Regions from separate parts of the Micromonospora sp. NPDC049359 genome, predicted to be linked through region 4. Evidence: riboswitches for the same ligand, from Rfam matches in the RefSeq annotation. Region 4 holds a riboswitch; each other region holds the start of a gene.
What was found. Region 4 has a riboswitch for cyclic di-AMP ahead of ACIBTX_RS17505 (transglycosylase family protein). Riboswitches for the same ligand answer to the same signal wherever they lie in the genome.

Region 1 (4,203 bases), on a different contig from region 4:
CAGCAACGCCAGCACGGCCGCCGGATCCTCCAGGTGCGCGTTGTGCCCGAGACCGGGCAGCGTGGCGACCGGTACGCCGTACTCCTTGAGCTGCGCGTCCGTGACCATCGGGTCGTGCTCCCCGCGGGCCAGCACCACCGGCACGTCGGTCGCCGCGAGCAGCGCCGCCAGGTCGGGCGCGCCGACGGCGAACGCGGCGTTGTCCATCGCGAGCCGCCACCGGCCGTCGACCTGACGCAGACCGGCGTCGACCATCGGGTGGTCCGGGAGGACCAGACCGGTGAGGCCGGCGACCCGCAGGTACCGGCGGGCGGCCTCGGTACGGCTGGTGAACCAGCCCACCGGGCGGGCGGCGAGGTCCGCGGCACGGGCCAGCTCGGCCGGCGCCCAGACGGCCTTGATGCCCAAGCCCACCACCGCGTCCACCGGCGGACCGGCGGCGCGGGCCGCCAGCGCCAGGCCGACCACGCCACCGAGCGAGTGCCCGAGCACCACGATGCGGTCGTCGGAGGCCAGGCCCTGCGCGACCCGCTGGGCGAAACCCTCGAAGGAGTACGACGACAGCGGCGCCGACCAACCGTGACCGGCGAGATCGGGCGCCAGCCACCGGCCGGGCCAGTGCTGCTCCAGAAGTGGCGCCCAGGGCAGCCACACGTCACCCGTCGCCCCCATGCCGTGCAGCAGCAACAGGATCGGCTCCCGGCCAGCTTGACCACCCGATTCATCCACCACGGCCGCAGTCTCCCACGGTTCGCGGCCCGGTACGAGAGCCGTTCACCGGCGTCGCGCCCGACACGGGGACGCCGCGGGCGCCGGCCCCTTGTGGGAGACGGCGCCCGCGGCGTCGTGGGGTGTCGCGCGTTGGTCAGGCGGAGTAACCCCGGGTGGCGATCCAGTTCGCCAGGTCGATCGTGGTGATCCAGTAGGCCGGGTCGGCGGCGTTCGCCGAGTCGGCGATCCGCACCGTACGGCCGTTGTCCTTGTAGCCGACGACGGCGATGTAGTGCCCACCGCCGTAGGAGTGATAGCCGCCCTCGGTGTCGATGGCGTCGCCGACGACGTTCGCCACCACGCCCCGGCCATCGGTGATGGCCTTGACGACGTCGGCCTGAAGACGGTCCATCTGGGCCGGGCTGGGCGTGCCCGCGAACATGCGGGTGCGGTACGGGGAGCCCTTCACCTCGGCGTTGAGCACCCGGGTGGTGTCCTCGGCCGAGTTGGTGCCCATCTCGGTGGTGCCCAGTTCGGCGCCGAGCTCCTCCTGGGTGCGGTCGATCCCGCTGGCGCTGAGCGCGTTGCGGGTGGCCGCCGGGCCGCAGTTGTAGTAGGTGTTCTGCGCCTCGTAGTCGTAGTCGAGCACCTTCGTCGCGGGCGGCTTCGGCGGCGTCGGCTTCCGGGTGACGTCCGGGTTGCTCGTGGCCTTCGCGGCGGGGGACGCGGCGGTGGTGGCCGGGGCGGCGGTGCTCGGTGCGACGCTCGCCGACGGGGCCGCGGACCGGAGTTCGCCACGGGAGGCGACGGTGTCACTGCGCATCTCGGCGACCGTGGTCGGGGTACGCGAGCCGGCCGGGGCGTCGTCGGCGCCGGCGACCAGGGCGCCGGCGGTGGTGGCGATCGCGAGGGCCGCGGCGGAGGCGGCGACGATTTGGTACGGGCGCTCGGTCGCGAGGCGACGGAGCTGGCGCTTCAGGGTGTGCTTCACGAGGTCCTCCACGGTTCACAGGGAGAGCGGCACACCGGGGCTCGACCGGCATCCGGGCAGGCGTCAGCGCGCGGGCGGTGGCCCGCGGATGATGAGCCGCTCAGGGGAACGCCCGGCGCGGCCGGGCGGGAAGTGCGGTGACCCGGGGGGTCAGCTCACCGTCACGAGGCGGATGAGCGGGGACACCGCGTCGCCGTGGAGGCGGCGGAACAACAAGGGGGTCGAGGGGTGCTGCACGAGGATGGAACTCCTTCCGTCACCGCCTACCGGGTTAGCTGACGGATTCGGGCGGGAAGATCGCCCTACCGCGGGCCGTGGCTCGCGGATTCACCCCGGACTTACTGTGGGTCCCCGGTTCGTTGATCACGATTGAGCGGGTCGGCGCGGCGTCGCCTCCTGCGATCGGTAACCGCACCGGACGGGACGACAGTACTGGCCGGTACGCACTCTGCCAAGCCGCGCCCACCTGCGTAAACATCGATTGGCCCAGCAATTTCTGCGCGTTCTGCCGCTGACGTGACTCGATGGGACAACGGGTTCCGCCGGCACCTGTGGGCGACAACCGGACAGGTGGCCGACAACGCGGCCACAATCGCGGGCGCAATGGCCGCCGATGATGCCCGCCGCCCGATTCCCGCCGCCGGTGACCCGCCTCACATAACGGATCGGGCTCAACCGGCCCGGGCCGGACGCCAGCGTGCCACGAGGGCCGTACGCGACGGCCGCGTCGCGGTGCGCCGGGAGAACGCCGGGCTCGGCCGCGACCGGACCGCCGCCACGTACGCCTCCTCGGCGAGGACGCGCGCCGACTCGGCGGCCACCTCGGCGTCCCGCCAGGACGACCGCTCCCGCTCGGCGGCCGTCCGGTGCTCGGCCAGCCTCGCGTCACGGATCGCCCGGATGAGCAGCGTCTCCTGCTCGACCGGGTGCCGGCGGGGGTCCCAGCCGCGCCGGTGCCCGAACACGTCGCCGAGCTGAGCCATGGTCAACTCCCCCCGCCAGTGCGCCGCCATGGCGGCACGGTGCAGATAGCGCTCCCTCGCCGCGTACTCGGCGGGGGTGTGCGGGGTACGCGGTGTCGGCAACGCCCCGGCACCGGCGACCCGACGGGCGGCCGTGTCCGCCTCGTCGTACGCGGTCCAGGCCCGCTGCGCCTCGTCCTGAGCGACCAGCCAGTCAGCGCGCCGCCGTCGGGCGGTCCGCGCGGCCCGGGCGGCGGCCACGGCCACCTCCTCGGCGTACCGGCGCAGGTCGGCCATCTCGGCGACGGCCATCTCGCGGGCGGTGGGTGTCGGCGGCGTGGGGTCGGCCGCGGGCGAGTCCCGCTCCGGTCGGGCCACCAGGACGGCGAGGACCGTCAGCGCCAGCAGGAACAGGGCCGACCAGATGGCGGCGGCCTGGGGCACCTCGGTCAGGAACTGGTAGAAGACGACGGTTTCCATGATCGACACCTCGGCATGAGCACGTAAGCGATGGGATGCCGCACGGGCGGGTGCGGGCGGTGTGTCGTCAGGTGTGGTGACTGGCGTTCGGTCTGGCGGCGTCGCCGGTGATGGAGATCTCGGCGCGCCACACTCCGGCGCTCGCGGGACGGCGTGCCGCGCCGGTGACTGACCCCGCTAGGCCGGCGGGGCGCGGGGGGCCCGGCTGGCCGAGCCGGCGGCGCGGAGGGGCCGCTCCGAGCCCGTGCGCGCCGAGGTCACGCCCGCCAATGGGCGGGGTAACGCGTCCGAACCACCGTGCCGGGCGGGCTGCGGCTCGACCGACCGCGCGGAGGCGTCAGCGCCAAGCTCTGCGGCTCGTCCCTCGCCGACCCTGTCGGTGGCGGCCGAGCCGGTGGCGGCGCGGTCGGTGAGGACGGTGGAGAGGGCCGCGGTCGACGGTCCGAGCGGCTCCGCGAGGGCGAGCGACCCGATGATGGGCGGCGGGGCCGCGGCGGTCGATGCCGGTAGCAGCGCCGGGGCCGCGCCCAGGGCGAGCGACAGCACGGCGAGGCTGGTCAGCACCCGTGCCGCCCAGCGCGCCACCCACCACAGGGGACAGGTGAGCGCGACCGGGAGCACGTCCTCACGCTACCGTCGGGACCGCCCGGACGCATCGGCGACGGGCGTGTCGGCCAGCGCCGCGCCGACCCCGTCCGACCAGCGTGGACCAGGTGGCGTCAGCCGGCGCTGGTGGGTGCCACCGCGCCGGTCAAGATCGCGCTCGATCGTTGATGTAGTGGCCTCACTCGGCTGACGAGACCACTACAACCAGGATCGAGCGCGATCTTGCGCGTCTGGACGGGCGGGCACGGGCGGCACGCCGGCGTCACCGCTCCCGGCCGACGAGGTGGTGCGCTGATGGGGAACGAGCGGCGGGCGACCCGGGCGACGTGGCGCGAGCCGGCGCATCATCGGGGTCTCCACCCAGCGGTGCAGCAACCCGGCGAGGACCAGGTTCGCGAGCAGGAATCCGAGCACCACCGCCGGACCCCGCCAACCCCGGAAACCGGTCCCCCA
Region 2 (4,203 bases), on a different contig from region 4:
GCGAGCTGGACGCGATCCGGGACCGCGCGTTGCACCGGGGCGCCCGGCGCAACGAGGTTCGCCGCGCCGGCTTCGACGGTGTCTTCGCCGCGCTGTGGGCGCAGGCCCGGCGCGTGAACATCGGCCGGCTGCCCGAGCAGCGGGCCTTCGAGGACGAGATCGCGGAGCGGCCGGAGTTCCGGGAGTTCCTCAAGGCCTGGTGGCCGCGCCTGCACCCGCGGCACGTGCTGGGCTGGCTGGCTCGACCGGATCGGCTGCGCCGGTACGCCGGCGGGATCCTCTCCGGCGCGGAGATCCGGCTGCTCGGCACGGCGTACCAGAGCCTGGATTCCGAGGGCCTGACCATCGCGGACGTGGCGCTGCTCGACGAGCTGGACGCGCTGCTCGGCAAGCCGGTGAAACCGGCGCGGGCCCGGCGCGACCCGTTCCAGCTCGCGGGCGGCGTTCGTGAGCTGAGCACCGCGGCCGACCGGCAGCGGGCCGCCCGCGCGGCGGCCCGGGAGCGGCCGGAGGACTACCGGGAGTACGCGCACGTGGTCGTCGACGAGGCGCAGGACGTCTCGCCGATGCAGTGGCGGATGATCGGTCGGCGTGGGCGGTTGGCCTCGTGGACGGTGGTGGGCGACCCGGCGCAGACCGCCTGGACCGGTGACCCCGAGGAGCTGACCCGCTCCCGCGACCAGGCGCTGGGCCGGCGCAAACGGCACGAGTTCACGCTCACCACCAACTACCGCAACTCGGCGGAGATCTTCGCGGTGGCGGCGGCGGAGATCCGCCGGCTCTATCCGGACCTGCCCCTGCCGAGGGCCGTCCGCTCCACCGGCGTCGACCCGGTCGAGCTGGTGGTGCCGCCCGCCGGGCTCCAGGCCGCGGCCGTACAGGCGGCCACCGGCCTGCTGGGCGAGGTCGACGGCACGGTCGGGGTGATCACGCCGGTCACCCGCCGCGACGAGGTCGCCGGCTGGCTCGACGCGCTCGGCGCGACGCGCCTGCAGGTGGTGACCAGCCTGGAGGCCAAGGGCATGGAGTACGACGGAGTCGTGCTGGTCGCCCCCAGCGAGATCCGGGCCGATCCGGGCTCGGGTGTACGCACGCTCTACGTGGCGCTCTCCCGGGCAACCCAGCGGCTCACCACCGTCGACCCGACCGGCTGACCGTCGGGTTGGCGCGCCCGGGGGCCGGCCCTCGCCCTACACTTGCACACATAGCGATGTGAGCATACATTTGACCGGGTCCCGGGCGACGTCGGAGGGTGGGTCTCGTGGGAGCAGGACATGACCACCACCACGGGTCGGTCGCCAACGCCGCCCACCAGCATCGCGGACGGCTCTGGGCGGCCTTCGGACTGCTCGCTGCCCTGATGGTGGTCGAGGCGGTGACCGCCTTCCACACCGGCTCGCTGGCCCTGCTCTCCGACGCCGGGCACATGTTCACCGACGTACTCGGCATCGGGATGGCGCTCGCCGCGATCTCCGCCACGCGGCGGGCCACCGGCGACCCGCAACGCACCTTCGGGCTCTACCGCCTCGAAGTTCTCGCCGCGCTGGCCAACGCCGTCCTGCTCTCCGGCGTGGCGGTCTACGTGGTGATCGAGGCGATCGGCCGGTTCGGCGACCCGCACCGGGTGCTCAGCGGTCCGATGCTCACGGTGGCCATCCTCGGCCTGCTCGCGAACGTGGTCGCCTTCGGGCTGCTGCGCGCCGGCGCCCGGGAGAGCATCAACCTCCAGGGCGCCTACCTGGAGGTGCTGGGCGACCTGCTCGGCTCGCTCGGCGTGATCGGCGCTGCGCTGCTCATCGCCGTCACCGACTGGTGGTGGGCCGATCCGCTGGTCGCGGTCGCGATCGGCGTGTTCATCCTGCCGCGCACCTGGCGGCTGGGGCGGGCCGCCGTACGCATCCTCGTGCAGGCCGCCCCGGAACACCTCCAGGTCACCGCCGTGCACGACCGACTGGCCGCGGTGCCCGGCGTGGTCGAGGTGCACGACCTGCACGTCTGGACGCTCACCTCGGGCATGGAGGTGGCCTCCGCGCACCTGACCATGGCGCCCGGCGCGGAGGTCGGCGCGGTGCTCACTGCGGCGCGTACCGCCCTGCGGGACGACTTCCGCATCGAGCACGCCACGCTGCAGACCGAACCCGGTGCCGCCCCGGGCGCCTGCGGTTCCGTCGAGTGGTGACCGTCATCCTTCGCGATGGTGCCGGCACCTTCCGTCACATCGGCTGCACAGACCCCACCAGCACCGGTAGGCTCTGTCCCGGCCACCACCCGGCGGCGCCTCCCGGCGCCGGTGGCGGCCGTCGCCTAATCGCCCGACAGGGCGAACCGGGGAACCATGTTCCTGGGGTGCATCCGCGTCAGCGGTAGGGATCTTCCGTCCCGAACCCGTCAGCTAACCCGGTCGGCGGCTGACGGAAGGACATGCGTAGTGGCACCAGCACGACCACCCGCCGCCCGGCTTGCGGCACTGATCGTCATGATGGTCACCCTCGGCGTCGCGCTTCCGGTCGGCGCCGCCACCGCCGCTCCCCCCGCCGGCCTGCGGGCCGCCGCCGCGCCCGACGGCGACGAGGAGGGCGGCACCCCGGCGCTACGGGCCCAGCTCGAGGCGGCCAGCAAGGGCTACCTGGACGCGAAGCGCGCGCTGGACACCTCCATCCAGCGGCAACAGCAGCTCGCGGTCAAGCTGAAGGACACCGAGGCCGAGATGACCGTACGCAACGGCAAGGTCGGCGAGATCGCCGGCGTCGCGTACCGCACCGGCCGACTCAGCACCGTCTCGGCCCTGCTCAACAGCAACACCCCCGAGGGCTTCATGGACCGGGCGGCCGCCCTCGACGTGGTGGCCGCCAACGAGGACCGGGTGCTGCGCGACCTGCACGCCACCCGGGACGAGGCGAACCGCACCCGCGTCGCCCTCGACGGCGAGATCCGGGAGCAGCGTAAGCAGGTCGAGGTGATGGCCAAGCGCAAGGAGCAGGCCGAGCGGGCCCTGACGGTCGCCAACGACAAGGCACGCGCCAGCGCCGCCGCCGACACCGACACCGGCTCCAACCGTGGCACCTCCACCGCCAACGCCCAGCCCGCACCGCGCAACTCCGACGGCTCCTGGCCATCCGAGTCGTGCAGCATCAACGACCCCACCCCGGCCAGCGGCTGCATCACCCCCCGCACCCTGCACGCGCTCAACCAGGCCAAGGCCGCCGGCTTCACCCGGTACGTCTCCTGTCACCGCAACGGCGGCTCGGGCGAGCACCCCAAGGGCCGGGCCTGCGACTTCGCCGCGCAGAAGGGTGGCTTCGGCGGGATCGCCACCGGCGGCGACAAGACGTACGGCAACAACCTGGCCGCGTACTTCATCCGCAACGCCGACCGGCTCGCGGTGCTCTACGTGATCTGGTTCAAGCAGATCTGGCTACCCAGCAGCGGCTGGAAGTCGTACAGCGGGGGGAACGGCGACCCCTCCAGCGACCACACCAACCACGTGCACCTGTCGGTGTACTGACCACCGACGCCGTCCGGGGTACGTCAGCGGGCGTACCCCGGACGTCGTCGCTGGTCGGACGACCACGCGGGGTCGGGCCGGGAGCATTCGGGTATGCCGCGAATCGCGCCCCGCACGCGCAAGGCCCTGCTCACCCTGCACCTGGTCACCTCCCTCGGCTGGCTCGGGGCCGACCTGGTGCTACTCACCCTCGGCATCGCGGCACAGCGCGGCGCCGACCCGGCCGTGGTCTACCCGGTCGCCGGGCTCGTCGGCACCGTGCTCTTCGCGCCGCTGAGCGTGCTCGTGTGGCTCGTCGGTGTCGCCAGCGCGCTGCTCACCCCCTGGGGCCTGCTGCGCTACCGCTGGGTGGTGATCAAGCTCGTGATCACCACAGTGATGGTCGGGCTGGTGCTGTTCCTGCTCACCCCGAACCTGCGGCACGCCGCCGCGCTGGGCGCCGCGCTACCGGCGCGGGACCGCGCCGACCTGGTGATCGCGCCCGCGGTGTCGACCAGCCTCATGATCATCGCGACGGTCCTGTCGACGTACAAGCCCTGGGGACGCCGACCCGCCGGCGGCACGACGCGGGATCGCCCTGCGCGCCCCGCGACGCCACGTCACGCACCAGTAAGGAAGTAGTGGGCGCGGGACCGAGGGCTCATGGCGCGGGGTCGTCGAGGGCCGCGCCGAGGCGCGCGGCCAGGGCGAGGTGGGCG
Region 3 (4,203 bases), on a different contig from region 4:
CACCTACGACTCGTGCATGTACCAGTTCACCGCGGGTCAGGCGAGCCGCATGCTGACCGCGTGGAACGCGTACCGCGCGGCCTAGCTCCTCGCGTACACCAGGTGCCGGCTCCGTCACGACGGAGCCGGCACCGGCGTCTCTGCCCCCAGGGCCGTGGTCAGGCGGCCGTGCACTGAACGTCGCGGCTGCGGCGGGTCGGGCGCGTCTGCGGTACGGCCGCGGGCGCGGCCGCCGCGGGCGGGGTCTGCGGATCGAGCCAGACCTGGACGGCCGGACGCCCCACGGCGATGCCCAGGCCGTGCTGGTCACGACGGGTCAGCATCGCCACGTCGACGGTGAACTCGAACAGCCGCCAGTCGGCCCGCGGCTCGGCCCGAGCGCTCTGCGCCAGCCGGGCCACCCGGACCGGATCGGTGACCGGCCAGGCGTGACCCGCCACGTACGCCTCGTCGTCGCTCTCCTCCGGAGGGAACGAATGCAGCGCGTATCGGCCGTCCCGTTCGAGGTCCCGGCGCTTCGGCGAGTCGATGATGAAGCAGAACAGACCCTCGTCGGTGATGACCGGGGAGACCGGATGGACCCGGGGCCCACCGTCGGCACGGACCGTGGCCAGATAGCCGAAGCCCGGCCCGTACTGCTGCAGGAGAACGCGGATGCCGTCGGCGAGGCGGGGCTCGTCGACGGCGAAATCGGACCAGGAAGCCATGCGAGCATTCTATCGAACAAATGTACGAGGAGCGACCTCGACACGCTGGTCACCGCCCACCTCGCTATGGTGGTCCGATGCTGCTCTCCGACCGTGACCTGGTCTCCGAGATCAAGGCCGGCACGCTGGGCCTGGAGCCGTTCGAGCCCACCCTGGTCCAACCCTCCAGCATCGACGTACGACTCGACCGGCTGTTCCGGGTCTTCAACAACCATCTCTACACCCACATCGACCCGGCCATGCAGCAGGACGACCTGACCTCGGTGGTCGAGGTGCCCGACGGCGAGCCGTTCGTGCTGCACCCGGGAGAGTTCGTGCTCGCCTCGACGCTGGAGGTGATCTCGCTCGGCGACCAGCTCGCCGGCCGACTGGAGGGGAAGAGTTCGCTGGGCCGCCTCGGCCTGCTCACCCACTCAACCGCCGGGTTCATCGACCCGGGCTTCTCCGGGCACGTCACGCTGGAGCTGTCCAACGTGGCGAACCTGCCGATCACCCTCTGGCCGGGTATGAAGATCGGTCAGCTCTGCATCTTCCGGCTCTCGTCGCCCGCCGAACACCCGTACGGCTCGGTGGTCTACGGCTCGCGTTACCAGGGTCAGCGAGGCCCGACGCCCAGTCGCTCCTGGCAGAACTGGCGTGCCTGGCCGACGCGCTGATCCGCCCTTGCGATGTAAGGAAGGGCCCCCTTCTATACCTGAGGCGTTAGAAGGGGGCCCTTCCTTACACCTCAGCCGGGGCGGCCGTAGCTGTGGATGGGCCCGTCGTCGACCTTCTTCATCTTGACGGGCACACCGGCCTGGGAGGCGTGCACCACCCAGCCGTCGCCGACGTACATGCCGACGTGGTGGATGTCGCTGTAGTAGAAGACCAGGTCACCGGGGCGCAGCTCGCCCTTGCTGACGTTCTTGGTCACCCTGCTCTGCGCGGCGGCGTTGTGCGGCAGCGACACACCAGCCTTCGCCCAGGCGGCCAGCATCAGCCCGGAGCAGTCGTACGAGTTCGGACCCTCGGCGCCCCACACGTACGGCTTGCCGATCTGGGCGCAGGCGAACTTGACCGCGATGCCGGCACCGCCACCCGGGTAGCTGGCCGGGCAGGGCGCGGGACGCAGCGAACCGCCGCCGCCGTTGCCGTACACCTTGAGGCGCAGCTTCTGTAGCCGGTCGATCTCCTCGTTGATCTGCTTCTTCTTCGCCGCCAACTGGGCCTCGGTGCGGGTCAGCTGGACCACCATCTCGTCCAGCGGCGCCTTCTGCCGGGCCAGCTCGTTGCGCAGGTCGGCGACCTGGCGGACGTCCTCCTGCTGGTTGTGGGCGAAGCGGTCGAGCATTTCGAGCTGACCGACCATCTCACTGGGCGACCGGCTGCCGAGCATCGTGTTGACGGTCGACAGGTTCTCACCCATGTACGCGCGGACGGCCAGCGCGCTGACCTTGTCCATCGCGGCGTCGACCTGGCGCTCCAGCGGCGCGATGCGGGCGGCGAGCGTGTCGGCCTGCTTGCGCTTGAGGGCCAGGTCGGCTCGGGTGGCGTTGTGCCGCTCGATGATCGGTTCGAGCTTGTTCCAGTCGTCGTCGATCTGCCGTTCGATCTCGGCGACGGACGGGTCGGCGTGGGCCACCGTGGCGCTACCGGTCAGGACGACGGCGACGCCGACCAGGGCGGCGAGGGCGGTGGTGAAGCGGGACCAGCGTGGACGCGGCACGATCGACGTCGGGTCGGCCGGGGCCGACCGTCCGGACGACGGCCGCGGGGCTTGGAGGGCCACCGGGTTCCGTACTCCTTCTTCCTGACCGCCTACCGGGTTAGCTGACGGGTTCGGGCGGGAAGTGGGCGCCCTACCGCAGGAACTGCGGATTCACCCCGAGGAACCTGGGTCCCCGGCTCGCTCGCGAGCGACTCGGCGGTGTCGGTCCGTTACCGCCCGGGGTGGGCAGACCTGCTACCGGGCCGACGAATGACCAGAGTAGAGACGGCCGTTACCGATCCGCAACCCGTGCGGCCGTGACACTCCGTACCGATTGCGGCGGGCCATCGAGCGGACGTGAAGATTTCCTTCCGTACGTTTCGAAACATAGAAAGGTATTGACGTGGGCTCCCGAGCAGGACGAAGGTGACGGCACCGACACCAGTTCACATGTAGGGGGTTCGATGAAACGTCCGACCCTGCTCGCCGTCGCGCTCGTCACCGCCACGGCGGCCGTACCGCTGCCCGCCGGCCCGGCCACCGCGGCCCCCGCCGCCGACCGCCAGCAGCAGTACGCCGCCGCGGCGACCGAGTACGGCGTACCCATCGACGTACTACTCGGCGTCTCCTACCTGGAGTCCCGCTGGGACAGCAATGCCGGCACGCCGAGCACCAGCGGCGGCTACGGCCCGATGCACCTGACCGACGCCCGGCACGTGGCCGCCCTGCCCCGGGGCGGTCACCACGACGCCCCGGGAGAGGATCCGCGCGGCGACGAGTCCCGTCGTCCTCTCGCACCGGCGCCCGCCACCGGCAACGCGCCGCCCAGCGCCGCGCTGCAGACCGTGGACGCCGCCGCCGCGCTCACCGGCGCCACCGCCGAGGCGCTGCGCACCGACCCGACGACGAACCTCCGGGGTGGGGCGGCGCTGCTGGCCGCGTACCAACGGGAGGTCGGCGCCCCGGTCGGAGTCGGCACCGACCCGGGCACCTGGTACGGCGCGGTGGCCCGATATGCCGGCGCGGACAGCGCCGATGCCGCGGCGGCCTTCGCCGACGAGGTCTTCACCACGATCGGCGCCGGCGAGACGCGGGTGACCGACGACGGCCAGCGGGTCACGCTGCCGGCCCAAGCGGTACGACCCGAGCGGTCCTGGCTGGACCGACTGGGGCTGCGGCGACTCGCCCGCCCGGACGGGTTGGAGTGCCCGAGCACCGTGTCCTGTGAGTGGATCCCGGCACCCTACGCGGCGTTCGGCGACGGCGACTACGGCAACCACGACCTGTCCGACCGGCCCGCCCGGCAGAAGATCGAGTACATCGTCATCCACGACACCGAGGCGAGTTGGGCGACCACCCTGCAACTCGTCCAGGACCCGACCTACGTGAGCTGGCACTACTCGCTGCGCTCGGTGGACGGGCACATCGCCCAGCACGTCCGCACCAAGGACGTCGCCTGGCACGCCGGCAACTGGTACGTCAACGCCAAGTCGATCGGGCTGGAACACGAGGGCTTCGCCGCGCAGGGCACCTGGTACACGGAGGCGATGTACCGCACGTCGGCGAAGCTGGTGCGGCACCTCGCGCTGCGGCTGGGCATCCCGCTGGACCGCCAGCACATCATCGGCCACGACAACGTGCCCGGCACCACGGCGGCGACGGTCCGCGGGATGCACTGGGACCCGGGGCCGTACTGGGACTGGACGCACTACTTCGACCTGCTGCACGCCCCTCGGCTGGACACCGGCACCCCGGCCACCGGGCTGGTCCGGATCGACCCCGACTACGCGACAAACCAGCCGGCGTTCA
Region 4 (4,203 bases):
ATCGTCATGGCAGACCCGGAGGGCAACGAGTTCTGCCTCGACTGAGCGGGCGTTCTCCCAGCTCACTGCCGCGACGACCGGCCGTCATGCGAACATGTGTACGTGTCGCACGACGCCCACATCCTGCACGCCGACCTGGACGCCTTCTACGCGTCGGTCGAGCAGCGTGACGACCCGCGCCTGCGCGGACGGCCGGTGATCGTCGGCGGCGGCGTGGTGCTGGCCGCCAGCTACGAGGCGAAGGCGCGGGGTGTGCGCAGCGCGATGGGGGGTCAGCAGGCACGACGGCTCTGCCCGGACGCGATCGTGGTGCCGCCCCGGATGTCGGCGTACACGCAGGCCAGCCGGACGGTGTTCGAGATTTTCCGACAGACCACGCCGCTGGTCGAAGGGCTCTCCATCGACGAGGCGTTCCTCGACGTGGGCGGGCTGCGCCGGCTGGTCGGCACACCGGCCGACATCGCCCAGCGGCTGCGCCGGGAGGTCCGCGACCGGGTCGGCCTGCCGATCACGGTGGGTGTGGCCCGGACGAAGTTCCTGGCGAAGGTGGCCAGCGCAGTGGCGAAGCCGGACGGGCTGCTGGTTGTCGCCCCCGACGCCGAGACTGCGTTCCTGCATCCACTGCCGGTGGAACGGCTCTGGGGCGTCGGTCCGGTCACCGCCGCGAAGCTGCGGGAACGCCGGATCCGTACCGTCGCGGACGTGGCCCGGCTCGGCGAGGCCGCGCTGGTGTCCCTGCTCGGGGCCGGCGCCGGCCTGCACCTGCACGCTCTCGCCCACAACCGCGACCCCCGGGCGGTGCAGGTGGGCCGGCGGCGGGGCTCGATGGGCGCGCAGCACGCGTTGGGGCGTACCCCACCTGCGCCGGAGGAACTGGACGCCATCCTCGCCGGTCTGGTCGACCGGGTCACCCGACGGATGCGGGCGGCCGGACGGTCCGGACGCACCATGGTGTTGCGACTCCGCTTCGGCGACTACACCCGCGCCACCCGCTCGCACACCGTGGCCAAGGCGACCGCCGACACCACCGCACTGCTCGCCGCCGCCCGGACACTGCTGCGGGCCGCCCTACCGGAGATCGACCGGCGCGGGGTCACCCTGCTCGGCGTCTCGGTCGGCAACCTGGACGACAACCCGGTGCAGCCGGAGCTGCCGTTCCAAGCCAACACCGGGGCCGACCTGGACGCCGCCGTGGACGCGGTCCGCGACCGCTTCGGCTCGACGGCGCTCACCCGGGCGGCGCTGCTCGGCCGCGCTCCCGGTGTCGAGATGCCGCTATTGCCGGACTAGAGCGCCCCGGTTGCTGCGACCGGAGACACATCACAGCAGGTCGGCGGTTTAGCCGGCCGCACACAGGTGAAGTCTTGAGGGGAAAGCCTGACGAGGGGGGCCCATGTCCGACGAGACCAGCAACCGACCGAGCCGTCGTGCCGAACGTCCGGGCGACGTGACCGACCCGCTGCTCTGGCAGCTCGCGGTCGACGTGCTCGAGGCCCACGAGGCCGACGACGAGGGTCGCTGCCGCAACCTCCAGTGCGCCGGCCAGTCCTGGCCGTGTGCGGCGCGTACGACCGCCGAGCAGTCGTTGCGACTGGCCCGCAGCACCCCCGACTCGGTCGAGACGGCCATCGACGGTGGCGGGGGCGGCACCGGCTGGACGGCCGAGGCCGCCGCGCCGGCGCAGCGCTGGGGCTGGAACGGCGACGTGATGGCCCGCCGCGAGGCGAGGTCGGCCGCCTCGGCGGCGTGACCCGTCCCGCGAGGACAGCGCCAGACGAACGAACGCTCGGCCGGTGACCCGGCCGAGCGTTCGTCGGTACGTACGTCAGAGAGCGAGCCGCTGCCCCGGGAAGATCAGGCCCGGGTCCGCGCCGATCAGCTGACGGTTGCGCTCGTACAGGGCCTGCCAGCCGCCGCTGCGGGGGTGCCGCTCGGCGATCTCCGACAGGGTGTCCCCCGGCGCGACCACGTACGTGTCGCCGCCGGCCGCCGGGGCGGTCCGCTCGTGACCACGGGTAGCCGGCTGGTCGCCGCGTGCCGGCCGCTCCTTGCCGGAGGTGGACGTCGACGACTTGGAGGTCGACTTCGTCGGGGACTTCGCGGTGGACTTCGTCGAGGTACCGCCCGACGAGCCGCCCTTGCGGCCGCAGGTCGGCCACGCGCCGATGCCCTGCCCGTCGAGCACCTTCTCGGCGATCGCGATCTGCTCGCCACGGCTGGCCAGATCGGCGCGGGCGGCGTACTTCGTGCCGCCGTAGCCGGCCCAGGTGCCCTGGGAGAACTGCAGCCCGCCGTAGTAGCCGTTCCCGGTATTGATCTTCCAGTTGCCGCCGGACTCGCACTGGGCGATCGCGTCCCAGTTGACACCGGCCTGGGCCGGGGCCGCCGGGCCGAAGAGGGCGACGGCGCCGGTGACCGCGCCGACCGCCAGGGTACCGACGGCGACGCGGCGGGTGGTGACCCGTCGATGACGGGGGGTGTACGCAGACGTCATGGATCATTCCTCCACGCCGGCGAGGTGAGCTGTCGGGTTCGGGCCGAGGAGCCCGGCCGCGCGCTGGCGGCTTCACCCCGAGGTGACATGCACCGAGGAACGTTGGGTCCCCCGCTCCTGCCCGGGTTCTGTTTCCGACGACCGGGGGCAGGATTTGGCGTTGCCGGTCGCGGCGTCCACGGTGGTGGACCCGACCGACGGTAGGCACGGTGGGTGACGGTCGCCCACCGCTTGTGAAGTTGTTCACCGGCTCACGCGGGGCGCTGCGGCCAGCGGTTGCGGACGACGTCCACCTGTGCAGCGGCCATCATGGACCGTTTCCGATCAGGGCCTGCCGTCCCGGTGAATTGACGTTCGGACAGGAAACCGTAGACGGGCGGTAGCGATGCTCTGGAGCACACCGGGTCCATCCCGGAAACGACACCCCAGGAGGAGATCATGCCGCTCCAGCAGAGTCGCAACGGCCGTCGCCGCGCCGCAGCCGTCCTCGTAGCCCTACTGGCCGGCGCTGGCCTGACGCTGTCCGCGCCGACCGCCGCACAGGCGTCCAGCCCGTGCACCAGCCTGACCTTCTACCGGGTCGGCGGCTACCCGGGCGGCGCGGACATGCACGTGCCCACCGTCGGCTGGCAGACCGGAAACAAAAGCTGCTACCTCACCTACGGCCACTCGGGCTCCGCGGTGCTGGTGCTCCAGGAGGCGCTGAACAACTGCTACGCGCGGTCGCTCAGCCTGGACGGGAACTACGGTCCGAAGACCCGGGACGCCGTCCGGTACGCCCAGCACAAGATCAATGAGGACATCGTGTACGCGAACATCGCCGAGGACGGCGAGTACGGCCCGCAGACACGTGCCTACATGGGCTTCGCGATCTTCGGGGTCAACGGCGGCCCGGTCATTCCCAACGTCTGCTACTACCCGGGCTGACCGCCGTACAGCGCCGGCCGGAGCCCTCGCGGACTCCGGCCGGCGCCGTGGCGGCCCCTCCCCCGGTGCGGCGTCGCCGGCTCCCCCCCTGCGCGGCGACGCTCATGGATCAGCAGACCCGGACCGCCTCGATCCGCTGATTCCAGTTCCCCCCGATCGCGGCCGAGTCGTACGCCAGGTTCGCCCGGTAGCATAGGCGTGCTGGTAGCCGAGCAGGCCGGTGGCGTTGGCGTTGTCCCAGAAGGTGGAGACGGTGCCGGACGGCCGGTTGTTGATGATCGATTGGGCCCGGTTGCGGAAGTACGAGGGCAGCGGGACGTCGTTGCATCCGTTGTACGGACCGTCGAGCAGGAAGATGTCGCCGCTGAAGTTGGCCCCGGCGTACAGGCAGAGCAGACCCGACGGGCAGGCGTAGTTGGCCTGGGCCGGACTCGGGGCGACGCCGAGCGTGGCGCCCACGGCGATCGTACCGAGCAGCGCGGACGTGAGCCTTCGCAGAGCACTTCGCACGATGGTGACCTCCGGTGTCGTCACGACCGGAACCGGCCGCGAGTCGAGTTGCCGACATCACGTTGATCGATGTCCTTGTAGCAACGATGATCTGCGCGGAAGGTCGACGAATTCCTGCCGGAACCTCAATCCGGCTGTCCCGGGGGTGCCGGTGGGGCGACCGGCGGTGCAGCGAGCGGCGGTTCATGGAGATTCGGGTCCTCGGGCCGGTCGAGGTCTGGGCGAACGGCCGTCCGGTCGATGCCGGAGCGGCCCGCCAGCGCGCCGTCCTG

Region 1: linked by a shared signal. The riboswitch ahead of ACIBTX_RS07915 (C39 family peptidase) and the one ahead of ACIBTX_RS17505 (transglycosylase family protein) in region 4 are both predicted to bind cyclic di-AMP.
Region 2: linked by a shared signal. The riboswitch ahead of ACIBTX_RS28495 (coiled-coil domain-containing protein) and the one ahead of ACIBTX_RS17505 (transglycosylase family protein) in region 4 are both predicted to bind cyclic di-AMP.
Region 3: linked by a shared signal. The riboswitch ahead of ACIBTX_RS04810 (NlpC/P60 family protein) and the one ahead of ACIBTX_RS17505 (transglycosylase family protein) in region 4 are both predicted to bind cyclic di-AMP.

The regions. Positions count from the first base shown of each region.
Region 1 is NZ_JBITMW010000002.1:381,111-385,313, forward strand. It holds gene ACIBTX_RS07910 (alpha/beta fold hydrolase) at 1-732, opposite strand, end outside; gene ACIBTX_RS07915 (C39 family peptidase) at 866-1,714, opposite strand; cyclic di-AMP (ydaO/yuaA leader) riboswitch at 1,948-2,088, opposite strand; gene ACIBTX_RS07920 (hypothetical protein) at 2,374-3,144, opposite strand; gene ACIBTX_RS07925 (hypothetical protein) at 3,322-3,765, opposite strand; gene ACIBTX_RS07930 (acyltransferase) at 3,949-4,203, opposite strand, start outside.
Region 2 is NZ_JBITMW010000015.1:63,412-67,614, reverse strand. It holds gene ACIBTX_RS28505 (AAA family ATPase) at 1-1,154, shown strand, start outside; gene ACIBTX_RS28500 (cation diffusion facilitator family transporter) at 1,262-2,179, shown strand; cyclic di-AMP (ydaO/yuaA leader) riboswitch at 2,292-2,423, shown strand; gene ACIBTX_RS28495 (coiled-coil domain-containing protein) at 2,429-3,505, shown strand; gene ACIBTX_RS28490 (hypothetical protein) at 3,599-4,126, shown strand; gene ACIBTX_RS28485 (SRPBCC family protein) at 4,146-4,203, opposite strand, start outside.
Region 3 is NZ_JBITMW010000001.1:1,031,026-1,035,228, forward strand. It holds gene ACIBTX_RS04795 (zinc metalloprotease) at 1-85, shown strand, start outside; gene ACIBTX_RS04800 (pyridoxamine 5'-phosphate oxidase family protein) at 159-707, opposite strand; gene dcd (dCTP deaminase) at 785-1,363, shown strand; gene ACIBTX_RS04810 (NlpC/P60 family protein) at 1,435-2,475, opposite strand; cyclic di-AMP (ydaO/yuaA leader) riboswitch at 2,488-2,623, opposite strand; gene ACIBTX_RS04815 (N-acetylmuramoyl-L-alanine amidase) at 2,859-4,203, shown strand, end outside.
Region 4 is NZ_JBITMW010000007.1:46,968-51,170, forward strand. It holds gene ACIBTX_RS17490 (VOC family protein) at 1-45, shown strand, start outside; gene dinB (DNA polymerase IV) at 103-1,290, shown strand; gene ACIBTX_RS17500 (hypothetical protein) at 1,394-1,750, shown strand; gene ACIBTX_RS17505 (transglycosylase family protein) at 1,826-2,494, opposite strand; cyclic di-AMP (ydaO/yuaA leader) riboswitch at 2,494-2,664, opposite strand; gene ACIBTX_RS17510 (peptidoglycan-binding domain-containing protein) at 2,933-3,421, shown strand; gene ACIBTX_RS17515 (peptidase inhibitor family I36 protein) at 3,524-3,931, opposite strand; gene ACIBTX_RS17520 (AfsR/SARP family transcriptional regulator) at 4,117-4,203, shown strand, end outside.